2 regions of the Burkholderia metallica genome follow, and region 2 is predicted to be linked to the other one. Evidence: predicted binding sites of a transcription regulator. Region 2 holds the regulator's gene; the other holds the start of a gene.
What was found. Region 2 encodes FliA, which starts transcription of late flagellar genes. Its sites were predicted from a motif close to CTAAAGTTTNNNNNNNNNNNGCCGNTA; they were not measured.
Positions count from the first base shown of each region.

Region 1: the regulator FliA is predicted to act here: its motif matches at 3,889-3,915, upstream of WJ16_RS05125 (DUF4088 family protein).

Region 1 covers NZ_CP013401.1:1,128,863-1,136,802, forward strand. Annotated here, with positions in the region: gene fumC (class II fumarate hydratase) at 1-313, opposite strand, end outside; gene norM (multidrug efflux MATE transporter NorM) at 469-1,845, opposite strand; gene WJ16_RS05115 (RNA-binding S4 domain-containing protein) at 1,983-2,201, opposite strand; gene WJ16_RS05120 (hypothetical protein) at 2,471-2,866, shown strand; gene WJ16_RS05125 (DUF4088 family protein) at 2,987-3,775, opposite strand; gene WJ16_RS05130 (AzlD domain-containing protein) at 3,937-4,275, opposite strand; gene WJ16_RS05135 (AzlC family ABC transporter permease) at 4,272-5,039, opposite strand; gene WJ16_RS05140 (AraC family transcriptional regulator) at 5,178-6,077, opposite strand; gene WJ16_RS05145 (CreA family protein) at 6,135-6,620, opposite strand; tRNA gene WJ16_RS05150 (tRNA-Asn) at 6,739-6,814, opposite strand; tRNA gene WJ16_RS05155 (tRNA-Asn) at 6,887-6,962, opposite strand; gene fdxA (ferredoxin FdxA) at 7,066-7,389, opposite strand; gene pncB (nicotinate phosphoribosyltransferase) at 7,709-7,940, shown strand, end outside.
Region 2 covers NZ_CP013401.1:223,031-230,970, forward strand. Annotated here, with positions in the region: gene flhB (flagellar biosynthesis protein FlhB) at 1-785, shown strand, start outside; gene flhA (flagellar biosynthesis protein FlhA) at 782-2,884, shown strand; gene flhF (flagellar biosynthesis protein FlhF) at 2,881-4,635, shown strand; gene WJ16_RS00960 (P-loop NTPase family protein) at 4,628-5,446, shown strand; gene WJ16_RS00965 (RNA polymerase sigma factor FliA) at 5,470-6,204, shown strand; S-adenosyl-L-homocysteine riboswitch at 6,284-6,398, shown strand; gene ahcY (adenosylhomocysteinase) at 6,431-7,849, shown strand.

The DNA.
Region 1 (7,940 bases), 910 kb from region 2:
TGTTGGTCTGCGTGCCGGAACCCGTCTGCCAGACGGCGAGCGGGAATTCGCGCGGATGCTTGCCGGCGATGATCTCGTCGGCCGCGGCGATGATCGCGCGCGCCTTGTCGTCGGCCAGCACGCCGAGCGACTGGTTCACGGCCGCCGCGGCGCGCTTGACGATCGCGAGCGCGTGGATCAGCTCGGGCGACTGCTTCTCGGTCGAGATCCGGAAATTCTGCAGCGAGCGCTCGGTCTGCGCGCCCCACAGCCGGTCGGCCGGCACGGCGATCTCGCCGAACGTATCGCGTTCCATCCGCACTGCTTCGTTCATGATCCACTCCTCCAGAAAAGGGGAAAGGCCGCGCGTCGTCGCGCGGCAACAGACGTAATCAGGCGTATCGTGAGGCAGTCGCGCCGCTTGCGCGGCGTCTCGGGGGCTTCAACCGACTAGCATAGCGCCGGCCCGGATTTCGCGTGTTGTCGCGCTCAGTGCGGCGACGCGCTCTTCAGATGAAAGCGCCATGCCATCAGCACGGCCACGCTTGCGAGGCCGGCCGCGAGGCCCCACCAGAGGCCTCGCGCACCGAGGCCGACGTGGAATGCGAACCAGTAGCCGGTCGGAAAACCGATGCCCCAGTAGCCGAGGGTTGCCGCGAGCATCGGGATGCGCGTGTCCTTCAGGCCGCGCAGCGCGCCCGACGCGACGGTCTGCGCGCCGTCGACGATCTGGAACACCGCGGCGATGCCGAGCAGCGACGCGGCGAGCGACACGGTGGCCGCGTTGGCCGGATCGTCGAGGTTCAGGTACAGGCCGACGATCGCATGCGGCGCGACGATCAGCACGATCCCCGACAGCGACATGAACGCGACACCGAGGCCGAGTGCGACGAAGCCCGCATGCCGCGCGGCGACGGGCGCCCCCGCGCCGACCCAGTAGCCGACCCGCACGTTGGCCGCCTGACCGATCGCGAGCGGCACCATGAACGCCACCGAGGCGACGTTCAGCGCGATCTGGTGGGCGGCCAGCGACGTCGCGCCGAGCACGCCGATCGTCAGGCCCGTCGCGAGAAACAGTGTCGACTCGACCCCGTACGTGATCGCGACCGGCCAGCCGATGCCGATCAGTTCGCCCATCATCGGCAGCTTCGGGCGCGCGGCGGTGACGAAATGACGGAAGCGTTGCCGGCCGTGCAGCAGCCAGATCAGCGAGAGCGCGGTGAGCCAGATCGTGATCGTCGTCGCGACCGCGGAACCGAGGAAGCCGAGGCGCGGCAGCCCGAACGCGCCGTGGATCAGCCCGTAGTTCAGCACGCCGTTTACGCCGACGCCGCCGATCGACACCCACAGCAGCCGCCGCGCCGCGCCGATCGCCGGCAGGAAGGCGCGCATCAGCCCGACGCCGATCAGGCTGCCGAGCGCGGCGAAGCGCAGGATGCCCGTATATTCGCCGACGTGATGCGCGAGCAACGGCGGCTCGTGGAACATCAACAGGATCGGTTCGGACAGCGACAGCGCGACGATGGCCGGAATCGCGAGCAGCACGGACAGCACGAAGCCGGTCCAGTAGATGTGCGGCACGCGCTCGTCGGCCTTGGCGCCGCGCGCATGCGCGACGCTCACGCTGACCGACGACAGCACGCCTTGCAGCACCGTCACGATGACGAAGAAGAAGTTCGCGCCGAGCCCGCCCGCCGCGAGCGAATCGGGGCCGAGCGAGCCGAGCAGCACCGTGTCGGTGACGCTCATCGCCATCTGCGAGAGCTGCGCGATCGCGAGCGGCGCGGCGAGGCGCGCGGTATCGGCGGCGTGACTGGACAGGGACGGCGGCGCGGCGGCCGTCCGCGTAAGACCGGAATGCGACATGGAATGGGCGCTCGCGCGGGTGCGGGCCCGCGCTATATGTATTTATTTTGAGAGACGGCTAGCTTACGGCTTTATTCGAACCGTGTCGAACGCGCGCGCCGATGGCCATGTCGCAGGCAGGGGGAACGGCTCGGGTGCTAGGCCTCGCGCACGGCGATGCGCGTGTCGCCGAGCAGCACGACCTGGCCTGCGCGGATCTTGCAGGTCTTGCGCAGCTCGACCGCACCGTCGACTTTCACCGCGCCGGACGCGACGATCAGTTTCGCGGAACCGCCGCTGTCCGCGAGGCCGGTGATCTTGAGAAGGTTGTGCAGCTCGACGTATTCGCCGGTCAGCGTGAAATCCAGATTGGGCATGACGAAGATGGTGCGCGATGCGCGGGAGGAGTCGCTCCGCATCATACGGCACCGCGGGCCGGCGCGCGAGCGCGGCCGGCGGCCGCCCGCAGTTGTGAGGGAGTGTGAGCGATTCGTCAGCAAATGAAACGGTGGGTAACAGTCTGAGAGATTCGAGAACCGGTCGTGCGGGCCGCGGGTCTTTTGTCGTACCTGCCGCGTGTTGCGGCGGGGGCGCATCGGACCGCATCGCCGTGGTCCGGGCTCACAACTTCCTGAGGAGAATTGTCATGTCCAAGATTCGTACGATGCTGATCGGTGCCGCGCTGACGGCGTTCGCCACGTCGGCCGCCTTTGCCCAGACGGGCACCGCGGCGCAGGGCGCAGCCGGTGCCGGCGTACAGGCGCAGACGCCGGCTGCGGGTGTCGGCATGCAGGGCGGTGCGGGCGCGAACGCGTCGGGCAATGCGGCCGGCGGTGCGACCGATGCGGTCGGCGCGGCAGCCGACGGCGCGAAGGATACGGGGTCGTCGGCCGTCCACTCGACCAAGAAGCACGCGAAGCATGCTGCGAAGTCGGCCAAGAGCCATGCGGGCTCGGCCAAGACGAAGGCCGGCGAAGCGACCGAAGGCGGCGCATCGGCCGGCGTGCAAGGCGGTGCATCGGCCCAGGGCGCCACGCAGTAAGCGGTGTCCGGCGCCGCGCGACGCCCGTGCCTGGCGGCGCGTCGCGGCGGCCATCCGGCGGCCCGGTTCGCATCGTGCGCACCGGGCCGTTTTCATGGTCGGGCGCGCAGGGGTGTGTCGTTACGGCCGGCGCTGTCCTTGTCCTTGTCCTTGCACCGGCCCCTGCGCCGGCCGCGCGGCAGCCGGGGTGAATACGCTGCGCAGCCATGCGGCGAGCCGCGCAAAGACGTCGTACGGCTCCTCGACGAAGATCTCCGGCTTCAGCAGCCGCAGGTATTCCATGATCTGCTGCGCTTCCTGCTTCTGGAACGAGCCGTGCGCGAGCCCGAGCCGCAGCAGCCCGCGCAGTTCGCCGAGCTTGTCGCGCGCGGTGCTACCGACGCTCATCTCGCAGGCGAGCTTGGCCTCGTAGACCCGTTGCCGCAGCGATTCCGCGAGCCGCCACGCGGGCGTCTGCATCAGTTCCTCGAGGGTCTGGATGTCTTGCGCGGCGCCCTTGATCTGCGATGCGAGCGGATCGACCAGCGACGGGTCGCCCTGCGCTTCGGCGACGATCGCTTTCGCCCAGTCGCGGCACGCCTTCGCGAGCTCGTCCGGGGTCCATTCGGAGCGCGACGCGAAGCCGAAGCCGAATTCGCCGGCCTGTCGCATCAGGATCGCGACGACGTCCGGGAACTCCTTGTCGAGCGTGCGTTTGGCCCACGCGTACTGGCCGCCCTGCAGCATCCGCTGCACCGCGTGCTCGGTCAGCGGCACCATGTTGTCGAGCAGTTTGGCGCGCAGGAAATCCTCGAACGACGGTGTCGCGAACTGCGGGTCGAGTTTCAGCGACACGCGGACGAACGCGTCGTAGTCCTTGCGCAGGGACTCGAGCGTGTCGTCCTTGAGGGAAAGGGTGATCTGGCCCATGAATCGTCTCGATGGCGGCCCGCGCAAGCCGGCGGCCGGCACGGCGCACCGGAGCGGGCGCCGCGTCGACTGACCGGTGCGCGCCGAGGCCGGTGGCGGGTCTTCATCCGTTATATCGACGCGCCGGGCGAAAACTTGAGCACGCGCGACCGAGCGTGTGCTCAGGCGGGCAGCCAGTGCGGCAGCACGACCCCTTGCCAGAAAAAGAACACCGCGAGCCCCGCTGCGATCGTCACGAGCGGGCGGCGGGTCGCGGCCGACACGAGCACGGCGGCGAGCGCGCCGACCAGCTGCGGATTGCGCCACGTCAGCTCGGCCGTGCCGCCGTGCGGCGAGACGACCATCGGCACGATGATCGCGGTCAGCACGGTGACGGGCACGAAGCCGAGCGCGGTCCGCACGAGCGGCGGAAACGCCAGCCGTTCGCCGAACAGGAACAGCGTCGAACGGATCGCGTACGTGATGACCGCCATCCCGAGAATCAGCAGCGCGTAGCTCACGAGGCGGCCTCCGTGCGCGAGCCGGCGCGCGTGCGGTCGTGCAGCAGCGTGAGCGCGACGCCGATCGCGACGCCGGCGGCGACCGCGCCGAGCAGCCCGAGCTTGTACGGCCAGGCCTGCCAGAAGTACGCGAGCGTGCCGGCCGTCACGGCCGCCGCGAAATAACGCAGCGTGCCGAGCTGCGGGACGACGATCGCGATGAAGGTCGCCGCCATCGCGAAATCGAGGCCGAGCGACTGCAGGCCCGGGAACGCCGCGCCGAAGCCGATGCCCGCGAGCGTCCAGACCTGCCAGTTCAGGTACATCGCGAGGCCCGAGCCGAAGAAGTAGTGGGGGCCGATCGTGCCGGGCGGGAAGTGCCGGTAGTGCGCATAGGCGACCGCGAACACTTCGTCGGTCATCAGCGCGCCGAGCGTCGCGCGCCAGCGCAGCGGCAGGTGCGCGACATAGGGCGCGAGCGTCGCGCTGTACAGCAGGTGACGCAGGTTCACGATCAGCGTGGTCGCGAGCACGACCGCGAAGCTCGCGCTGCCCGCGATCAGGCCGAGCGCGATGAACTGGGCGGAGCCCGCGAACACGACGAGCGACATCAGCGCGCCGTGCCATGCGGCGAGCGGGCCGCCGCCGACGAGCGTGCCGAAAATCACGCCGAACGGGGCGGCGCCGATCATCATCGGGATCGTGTCGCGCGCGCCGTCGAGCCATTCGTTGAGCGGGCGGCGGGCGGGTGATGCGGGTATTGGGTTCAAAGCGTATGCCTCCATGAACGGGAGGATAGCGGGCAGCGGGTGGGCGGGCTTGTATGTTCTTGCGCTTGCGGACCGGTGCGGGGCCGCTTGCCCTGCGCCGGGGAGCTCGGGCGGTATCGGGCGATATGGCGGTGGTGGGCCGGACGCCGCGCGTCAGCTCGCCTGCCAGCGCCCGGGCGGCACGCCGAACATGCGTTTGAAATGCCGCGTGAAGTGGCTTTGGTCGACGAAGCCGCTGGCCGCCGCGACGTCGGCGACGGGCACGCCCGCGCGCAGCGGCGCCAGTGCGCGCTGCAGGCGCAACTGGTTGCGCCATGCATGCGGCGGCATGCCGGTCGTGCGGGTGAACAGGCGCGCCGCGTGGAACGGCGACAGGCCGGCCGCCTGCGCGACTTCGTCGAGCGTCACCGGGCACAGGAGATCGGCGGCGAGCCGTTCACGCATCGCGTCGACGCGCGGTTCGTCCGCCGCGAGCGGCGCCGCTCGCGGCAGTGCGTCGGCATGGCGCACGATCAGCGTCGACAACGCGTCGAGCATCGCCGTTTCGGCGGCGAGCGGATCGTAGATGCGCGGTGCGTCGCCCGGTGAGTCGTTCGCCGGCTGCCCGTGCGCCTGCGCGCCGAGTGCGCGTTCGCTGCCGGCCTCCATCATCCGATGCGCGAGCGTGAGCCGGGCCGCGAGATCGGCGTCGCGAATCACGTCGGGCGCGAACCACGGCGCATCCTGCGGGCGGTCGGCAATCGCACTCGTGAGTTCGCGGATGAATTCGACCGGGATGTAGCTGACGCGATAGCACCAGCCTTCGTCGGCTGCGCGCGAACCCGTATGCACCTCGCCCGGATTGATCACGGGCACGGAGCCGGTTTCGGCGACATGGGCGCTGCCGCGGTAGGTGTAGCGTTCCGCGCCTTCGAGAATCACGGGGATCGTGTACGCGTCGTGCCAGTGGGGGGCGAACGTGTGGTCGCGATAGGTGGCCGTGAGGAGATCCGCATCCGGCAGCAGCGGCGTGCGCCAGTAGCGTGCGGAGTCTGGAAGGCGGGCGGCGGACATGAGCGGGCGCGAGAGCGGTCGAACCGACAGTGTATCGCTCGCGCGCCCGGGCGGGCCTTACTTGACCGGAATCGTCGTGCCGGCCGGCATCGGCACCGCGGTGACGGCGTTCTTCGGGCTGCCGCTGACGACGCGGTCGCTGTAGGTCAGATAGACGAGCGTGTTGCGCTTCTTGTCGACCACGCGCACGACGTGCAGCGTCTTGAAGATGAACGACATGCGCTCGCTGAACACGTCGGTTTGCTGCTTGAGCGGTTCCTTGAAACTGATCGGGCCGACCTGCCGGCATGCGATCGACGCTTCGCTCGGATCCTCGGCGACGCCGAGCGTGCCCTTGATCCCGCCGGTGCGGGCGCGCGACACGTAGCAGGTCACGCCGGTCACGACCGGATCGTCATACGCCTCGACGACCACGCGATCGGAGCCCGTGACGCGGAAATGGGTGTTGACGCTGCCGACTTCCTCCGCGTGCGCGAGCGGTGCCGCGGCGAACACGGAAAGCAGGAGGGCGAGGGGGGCTGAGCGGAAGAGACGATGCTTCATCGACGGAACCGGATGCGAATGCGGGACAGAGACTCTAGCATGCGCGGGACCGGCCGATGAAAGCCGAGAGAGCGGCCGAAAAACAAAAGGCCCGTCGAATGACGGGCCTTTCGCTATTTGGCTCCCCGACCTGGGCTCGAACCAGGGACCTACGGATTAACAGTCCGGCGCTCTACCGACTGAGCTATCGGGGAATAAATCGGTACATCTGCGTGTGTTGTTTCCAACAAAAAACCCGTCCACTTTCAACGGGCCTTCGTGTTTTTTGGCTCCCCGACCTGGGCTCGAACCAGGGACCTACGGATTAACAGTCCGGCGCTCTACCGACTGAGCTATCGGGGAACAAACAACAACAGCAGAGAAACGAGATTGTATGGAGCGTTCGCTAACGTGTCAATACTTTCGGGCGGCGGAACGCGAAATTTTTTTCGGTGCCGCGGCGCGATCAGCGCTCGAGCAGGTGCAGCTTGTCCTGCACGTCCTTCCACTCGTCCGCGTCGGCCGGTGCCGGCTTGGTCTTCGTGATGGACGGCCAGCCCTTCGCCAGCTCGGCATTCAGCGCGGTGAACTGCTGCTGGTCGCCCGGAACGTCTTCTTCGGCATAGATCGCATTGGTCGGGCACTCGGCGACGCACACGGCGCAGTCGATGCACTCGTCCGGATCGATGGCGAGAAAGTTGGGACCTTCACGGAAGCAATCCACCGGGCACACATCCACGCAATCCGTGTATTTGCACTTGATGCAGCCTTCGGTCACAACGTGAGTCATTAAAACGCTCCTGCTTGGCGGTATATATGGGGTGGCGTTTGCGCCAAAACCGGCATTGTAACTGAAGCGCAAAACCCGCATGACGTGGTCGGCTATCCGGCTTATATCGTTTCGTGATTAGTTTATGGCGCGTACTCGGGGGACGCAGAAGGGTGTCGACACCGGGCGTACGCGGGCCGTACGGCCGGGTGACGGTGCGCCGGGAGCAGGGCGCCAGGCGGTTTCACGATGGTCGGGCACGCATTCGGGTAACATGGCCGACAGACCGGGCGGCGCGCGGTGCGCCGGGCCCTGTCTCGATATTGGCGGTGCCGCAAACATGATCATCACTTCGCTGCTCGACACGGATCTCTACAAGTTCACGATGATGCAGGTCGTCCTGCATCACTTCCCCGCCGCAAGCGTCGAATACCGGTTCCGGTGCCGCACGCCCGGCGTCGATCTCGTGCCGTACATCGACGAGATCCGCGACGAGGTGCGCGGCCTGTGCGCGCTGCGTTTTTCGGACGTCGAACTCGACTACCTGCGGCGCATGCGCTTCATCAAGAGCG
Region 2 (7,940 bases):
CGATCCAGGGGCCGATCCAGCTCGGGATGTCGGTCGCGAAGACGCTGGTGGTCGGCGGGATCGGCGGCATCGCGATCTGGCGCAGCAAGGACGAACTGCTCGGCCTCGCGACGCAGCCGCTCGGCGTCGCGCTGCCCGATGCGCTGCACCTGGTCGCCGTGTGCTGCGGTACGACGGTCGCCGGGATGCTGGTGGTCGCCGGGCTCGACGTGCCTTACCAAATCTGGCAGTACAACAAGAAGTTGCGCATGACGAAGGAAGAAGTGAAGCGCGAGCATCGCGAGAACGAAGGCGATCCGCACGTGAAGGGGCGCATCCGCCAGCAGCAGCGCGCGATCGCGCGCCGCCGGATGATGGCGGCCGTGCCGAAGGCCGATGTGGTCGTCACGAACCCGACGCACTTCGCCGTCGCGCTGCAGTACACGGACGGCGAGATGCGCGCGCCGAAGGTCGTCGCGAAAGGCGTGAACCTCGTCGCCGCGCGCATCCGCGAACTCGCGGCCGAACACAACGTGCCGCTGCTCGAAGCGCCGCCGCTCGCGCGTGCGCTGTACCACAACGTCGAACTCGAACGCGAGATCCCCGGCTCGCTGTACTCGGCCGTCGCCGAAGTGCTCGCGTGGGTCTACCAGTTGAAGCGCTTCCGTTCGGAGGGCGGCGCGTTCCCGGCGGTGCCGGTCGATCTCGACGTGCCGGCCGAACTCGACAAGGGCGCGTCGGTGTCCGCCGCCGACGAGCGCGAAGAAGCCGACGACACGCTCGGCCAGCCGGGGAACGCAGCATGAGCACCCCGACCACCGGCCTGTTCGCCAAACGCGCGAACCCGTTCGCGGGCACCAACCTGCGCGCGCTCGCGGGCCCGATCCTCATCTGCATGATCCTGGGGATGATGATCCTGCCGCTGCCTCCGCTGCTGCTGGATCTGCTGTTCACGTTCAACATCGCGCTGTCGGTGATGGTGCTGCTCGTCAGCATGTACACGATGAAGCCGCTCGATTTCGCGGCGTTCCCGAGCGTGCTGCTGTTCTCGACGCTGCTGCGCCTGTCGCTGAACGTCGCGTCGACGCGTGTCGTGCTGCTCGAGGGCCACACGGGCCCGGACGCGGCCGGCCAGGTGATCGAGGCGTTCGGCCACTTCCTCGTCGGCGGCAACTTTGCGGTCGGCATCGTGGTGTTCGTGATCCTGATGATCATCAACTTCATGGTGATCACGAAGGGCGCGGGGCGGATCGCCGAAGTGTCCGCGCGCTTCACGCTCGACGCGATGCCCGGCAAGCAGATGGCGATCGACGCCGACCTGAACGCCGGCCTCATCAACGAGGAACAGGCGCGCAAGCGGCGTCTCGCCGTATCGCAGGAAGCCGAGTTCTACGGGTCGATGGACGGCGCGTCGAAGTTCGTGCGCGGCGATGCGATCGCCGGTCTGATCATCATGGCGATCAACGTGATCGGCGGGCTGATCGTCGGGATGGTCCAGCACGACATGACGTTCGCCGCCGCCGGCACCAACTACACGCTGCTGACGATCGGCGACGGCCTCGTTGCGCAGATCCCGTCGCTCGTGATCTCGACCGCGGCCGGCGTGATCGTGTCGCGCGTCGCGACCGACGAGGACATCGGCACGCAGATCACCGGCCAGCTGTTCACGAACCCGCGCGTGCTGAACATCACCGGCGCGATCATCGTGCTGATGGGGCTGATCCCCGGGATGCCGCACTTCGCGTTCCTCGCGCTCGGCGCCGGCGCGATCTGGCTGGCGCGCACGCAGACCCGGCGCGCGGCGGCCCGCAAGGCGGCCGGCGACCTGACCGACATCGCGCCGCCCGCCGTGCTGCCGTCGGACAGCCACGAGGCGACCTGGGACGACGTGCAGCTGATCGACCCGCTCGGGCTGGAAGTCGGCTACCGGCTGATCCCGCTCGTCGACAAGAACAGCGACGGCGAGCTGCTCAAGCGCATCAAGAGCATCCGCAAGAAATTCGCGCAGGAAATCGGCTTCCTGCCGCCGGTGATCCATATCCGCGACAACCTCGAACTGCGGCCGAACGCGTACCGGATCGCGCTGAAGGGCGTCGAGATCGGCGTCGGCGAAGTGTTCCCCGGCCAGTGGCTCGCGATCAACCCCGGCCAGGTGACGGCCGCGCTGCCGGGCGCCGCCACGCAGGACCCGGCGTTCGGGCTGCCGGCCGTGTGGATCGACGTCGCGATGCGCGAGCAGGCGCAGGTGTACGGGTACACGGTGGTCGACGCGAGCACGGTCGTCGCGACGCACCTGAACCATCTGGTCGTCCAGCACGCGGCCGAGCTGCTCGGCCGCCAGGAAGTGCAGGCGCTCGTCGAGCGCACCGGCAAGGATGCGCCGTCGCTCGTCGAGGACCTCGTGCCGAAGACGATCTCGCTGACGACGCTGCAGAAGGTGCTGCAGAACCTGCTCGAGGAAGGCGTGCCGATCCGCGACATGCGCACGATCCTCGAGGCCGTGTCCGAGCATGCGGGCCGCGGCGACGCGTTCGAGATCACGGCCGCGGTGCGTCTCGCGCTCGGCCGCGCGATCACGCAGCAGTGGTATCCGGGCGCCGGCGAAATGCAGGTGATGGGCCTCGACTCGAATCTGGAGCGCGTGCTGTCGCAGGCGCTCGCCACCGGCGCGAACCCGGGCCTCGAACCCGGCCTCGCGCACAACCTTCTGACCGGCACGCAACAGGCGATGCTGCGTCAACAGAATCTCGGGCTGCCGCCCGTGCTGCTCGTGCAGCACGCGCTGCGCGCGATGCTCGCGCGTTTCCTGCGCCGCAGCCTGCCGCAATTGAAAGTGCTGTCGTATGCCGAAGTGCCGGACACACGCACGATCAAGGTCGTTAACGTCATCGGGGGTTCCGCTTGAACATTCGCAAATTCACCGGCGCAACGAGCCGCGACGCACTTCGTCTCGTGCGCGAGGCGCTCGGCGCCGACGCGGTCGTGCTGTCGAACCGCACGCTCGATGACGGCAGCGTGGAAATCGTCGCACTCGCCGATTCGGACCTGGCCGCCGTGACGCCGCCGGCCGCGGCGCGCCCGCGCATCGCCGCGTCGCGCGCGCCGGAATCCGTGCCGGCCGCCGCGGTGCCGGGCATCGTCGCGCGCCCGGGTGCGACGCCGGCCCGCCCGGTGGTCGCCAATCCGTATGCGGCAGGCGAAGGCGGGTTGCCGGACGTGTTCTCGTCGGTATTCGGCGCCAGCGCCGATGCGCACGATGCGCACGACCCGGTCGCGCCGCCTTCGATCGACGCGGCGGCGCCCGCGGACATGCCGTCGGTCGCCGCGCCTGCCGCCGGTGCGCCGGCCGCGACCTCCGAACCCGCGCCGTGGCTGGTCGAGCACGCGAAGCGCCTGACGCACCAGCGCGACGCGCTGATTGCCCGGGCGCACGCGGCGCCCGCCGTGCCGCAGGCGAGCGCGCCGGCCGCGCCGGCCGCCGCGAGCGCGACGCCGCCCGACTGGGCACGCGACATCGTGCGCGACGCCGAGCGCCGGATGCCGGCCGCGGCCGTGCGCACGCCCGACCCGGGTGCGACGCACGCCGCGAAGGCGGCCGAACGCACGCGCCTGTCCGCCGATGCGGCCGCCGCGGTCGCCGATGCGGTGAAGTCGCGCATCGAGCGGATCGTCAACGATACGGTGATGCAGGAGCTGGGCGAGTTGCGCGGGATGATGGAAGCGCAGTTCGACAACCTGATGTGGCACGACCGCCAGCGTCGCAGCGCCGTGCATGGCGCGCTGACGAAGCACCTGTTCGCCGCCGGCTTCTCCGCGCAGCTCGTGCGGATGCTGGTCGACAACCTGCCGGCGGGCGACGGCGCGCAGACCTTCGAGCAGGCCGTCGACTGGGCGCAGTCGGTGCTCGCGTCGAACCTGCCGGTGCTCGACAGCGAGGACGCGCTGATGGAGCGCGGCGGCGTGTTCGCGCTGATGGGGCCGACCGGCGTCGGCAAGACCACCACCACCGCGAAGCTGGCCGCACGCTGCGTGATGCGCTTCGGCGCGAGCAAGGTCGCGCTGCTGACCACCGACAGCTACCGGATCGGCGGCCACGAACAACTGCGCATCTTCGGCAAGATCCTCGGCGTGCCCGTGCACGCGGTGAAGGACGCGGGCGATCTCGCGCTCGCTCTGTCCGAGCTGCGCAACAAGCACATCGTGCTGATCGACACGATCGGCATGAGCCAGCGCGACCGCGCGGTGTCCGACCAGATCGCGATGCTGCACGGCGCGAACGCGCCGGTGCAGCGCCTGCTGCTGCTGAACGCAACGAGCCACGGCGACACGCTCAACGAAGTCGTGCAGGCGTATCGCAGCGCGGGCGAGCATCCGGACCTCGCCGGCTGCATTCTCACGAAGCTCGACGAGGCGACCCACCTCGGCGGCGTGCTCGACACGGTGATCCGCTACAAGCTGCCGGTCCACTACGTGTCGACCGGCCAGAAGGTGCCGGAGAACCTGTACGTCGCATCGACCCGTTTCCTGCTGAAGAGCGCGTTCTGTGTACCGCGCGACGGCTCGCCCTTCGTGCCGCAAGACGACGACATGCCGACGCTGCTTTCCGCACTGACCGCACGTTCCACCGCCGAGCTGCACGAGGTGCGATTTGGATAAACGAACCATCGACCAGGCCGAAGGGCTGCGGCGCCTGCTGGCCGGGCGCGCGTCGCGCATCGTCGCGGTGACGGGCGGGCCGGCGAGTGTCGGCTGCACGTCCACCGTCGTGAACCTGGCGGCGGCGCTCGCGTCGCTCGGCAAGGACGTGCTCGTCGTCGACGAGCGCGCCGACGTGCATTCGGCCAGCGCGACGCTCGCGGGCGCATGGCTGCGCGACGGCGAGCGCACGCGGGTCGCGGCCGGCTTCGGCCTGTGCGCGGCCGCGCGGCTCGCGCGGGCCGGCTACACCGGCGCGCAATTGAGCGACTTCATCGACGGGCCGTCCGACATCGTGCTCGTCGACGCGCAGCTCGGCGCCGACGGATCGTTCTCGGCGCTCGCGCGCGAAGCGCACGACGTGCTGGTCGTCACGCGGGTCGCCGCGCAGGCGATCACCGAGGCGTACGCGTGCATGAAGCGGCTTCATTACGCCCATGCGGTCGCGCAGTTCCGCGTGCTGACCAATCACGTCGGCAGCCCCGCGGACGCGAAGGTCGCGTTCGACAATCTCGCGGGCGTCGCGAGCCGCTACCTGGCGGTATCGATCGCCGATGCGGGCTGCGTGAGCGCCGATCCGCTCGTCGAACATGCGCGCGAGCTGATGCGTGCCGCGGTCGACGCGTTCCCGTCGTCGGCCGCCGCGCGCGACTACCGGCAGATTGCCGCCGACCTGCTGTACTGGCCGATGCGCCCGCGCTCGGGCGCGGGCCGCGCCGTGCACGCGGGCGGCAAGCCGTCGTATGAGGCGGGCGCGGCACACGCCGCGTGAGCGCCATCGGAAGGAGAGGGGCCATGATGTACAACGCTCAAGGAAAGATGTCCCAGGCCGACGTGCTCGCGCAATATGCGCCGCTCGTACGGCGCCTGGGGCTGCAGCTCGTCGCGAAGATGCCGGCGAGCGTCGACCTCGACGATCTGATCCAGGCCGGCATGATCGGCCTGATGGACGCGGCCGGCCGCTACAAGGAGGACCAGGGCGCGCAGTTCGAGACCTACGCGACGCAGCGCATCCGCGGCGCGATGCTCGACGAGCTGCGCAGCAACGACTGGCTGCCGCGCAGCCTGCGCAAGACGTCGCGCGAAGTCGAGCACGCGGTGCACCAGATCGAACAGCATCTGGGCCGCTCGGCAACCGAGACCGAGATCGCGCAGCACCTGAACATGCCGCTCGACGAGTATCAGGGGATGCTGCAGGACCTGCACGGCAGCCAGCTCATCTACTACGAGGATTTCGACCGCGCGGCCGACGACGAGCCGTTTCTCGACCGCTACCGTGTCGATCACGCCGATCCGCTGTCGGCGCTGCTCGACGAGCACCTGCGCGAAGCGCTCGTCGAGGCGATCGAGCGGCTGCCGGAGCGCGAGAAGCTGCTGATGTCGCTGTACTACGAACGGGGTCTGAATCTGCGCGAGATCGGCGCGGTGCTCGAAGTGAGCGAGTCGCGCGTGTGCCAGCTGCACAGCCAGGCCGTCGCGCGCCTGCGCGCGCGGCTGCGCGAACAGGCGTGGGTCGGCGCGGAGTCCTGACCCTTTCTTGACGCCCGCGCGCGCCGCTGCCGCGCGGCGCATGCGCATTTCGCGCGCCGATTTGCTACAATCCCCTCCGTTTTCCGAGGAGCGTTGCGACGGACCTCCTGTGTCCGCCAGGCTCGGAAGGCTTCACCAAGCAGTCGTGCGGCACAACCGCGCCGGCTCCGCTTCCTGAACGGCGCTCACGTCACCAATCTAGAAACTTTTTAGAAAGGAGGGCGTGATGAACGCCATTATCGATTCCAAGGCTTCCCAGGATTACGTCGTCGCCGACATGGCGCTGGCCGGCTGGGGCCGCAAGGAACTGAACATCGCCGAGACCGAAATGCCGGGCCTCGTGCAGATCCGCGACGAATACAAGGCGCAGCAGCCGCTGAAGGGCGCGCGCATTGCCGGCTCGCTGCACATGACGATCCAGACGGGCGTGCTGATCGAGACGCTGAAGGCGCTCGGCGCGGACGTGCGCTGGGCGTCGTGCAACATCTTCTCGACGCAGGACCACGCGGCTGCCGCGATCGTCGAAGCCGGCACGCCGGTGTTCGCGTTCAAGGGCGAATCGCTCGACGAATACTGGGAGTTCTCGCACCGCATCTTCGAATGGCCGAACGGCGAATTCGCGAACATGATCCTGGACGACGGCGGCGACGCCACGCTGCTGCTGATCCTCGGCGCGAAGGCCGAGAAGGACCGTTCGGTGATCGCGAAGCCGACCAACGAGGAAGAAGTGGCGCTGTACAAGTCGATCGCGAAGCACCTCGACGCGGACCCGACCTGGTACTCGACGCGCCTCGCGCACATCAAGGGCGTGACCGAAGAAACCACGACCGGCGTGCACCGCCTGTACCAGATGGAAAAGGACGGCCGCCTGCCGTTCCCGGCATTCAACGTGAACGATTCGGTCACGAAGTCGAAGTTCGACAACCTGTACGGCTGCCGTGAATCGCTGGTCGACGGCATCAAGCGCGCGACCGACGTGATGATCGCGGGCAAGGTCGCGGTCGTCGCGGGCTACGGCGACGTGGGCAAGGGCTGCGCGCAGTCGCTGCGCGGCCTGGGCGCGACCGTGTGGGTCACCGAAATCGACCCGATCTGCGCGCTGCAGGCGGCGATGGAAGGCTACCGCGTCGTGACGATGGAATACGCGGCCGACAAGGCCGACATCTTCGTGACGGCGACCGGCAACTACCACGTGATCAACCACGATCACATGAAGGCGATGCGCCACAACGCGATCGTCTGCAACATCGGCCACTTCGACTCGGAAATCGACGTTGCGTCGACGCGCCAGTACCAGTGGGAAAACATCAAGCCGCAGGTCGACCACATCATCTTCCCGGACGGCAAGCGCGTGATCCTGCTGGCGGAAGGCCGCCTCGTGAACCTCGGCTGCGCGACCGGCCACCCGTCGTTCGTGATGTCGAACTCGTTCGCGAACCAGACGCTCGCGCAGATCGAGCTGTTCGTGCGCGGCAGCGAGTACGAGAACAAGGTGTACGTCCTGCCGAAGCACCTCGATGAAAAGGTCGCGCGCCTGCACCTCGCGCGCATCGGCGCGAACCTGTCCGTGCTGTCGGACGAGCAGGCCGCGTACATCGGCGTGCAGAAGGACGGCCCGTTCAAGCCGAACCACTACCGCTACTGATCCGATGCGCCGCCGGCTGCCGCGGTGCGCCTTCGGGCGCTTGCGGCGGCCGGCGGCGGCCACTGATCGTACCGATCGACAACCGAACCGG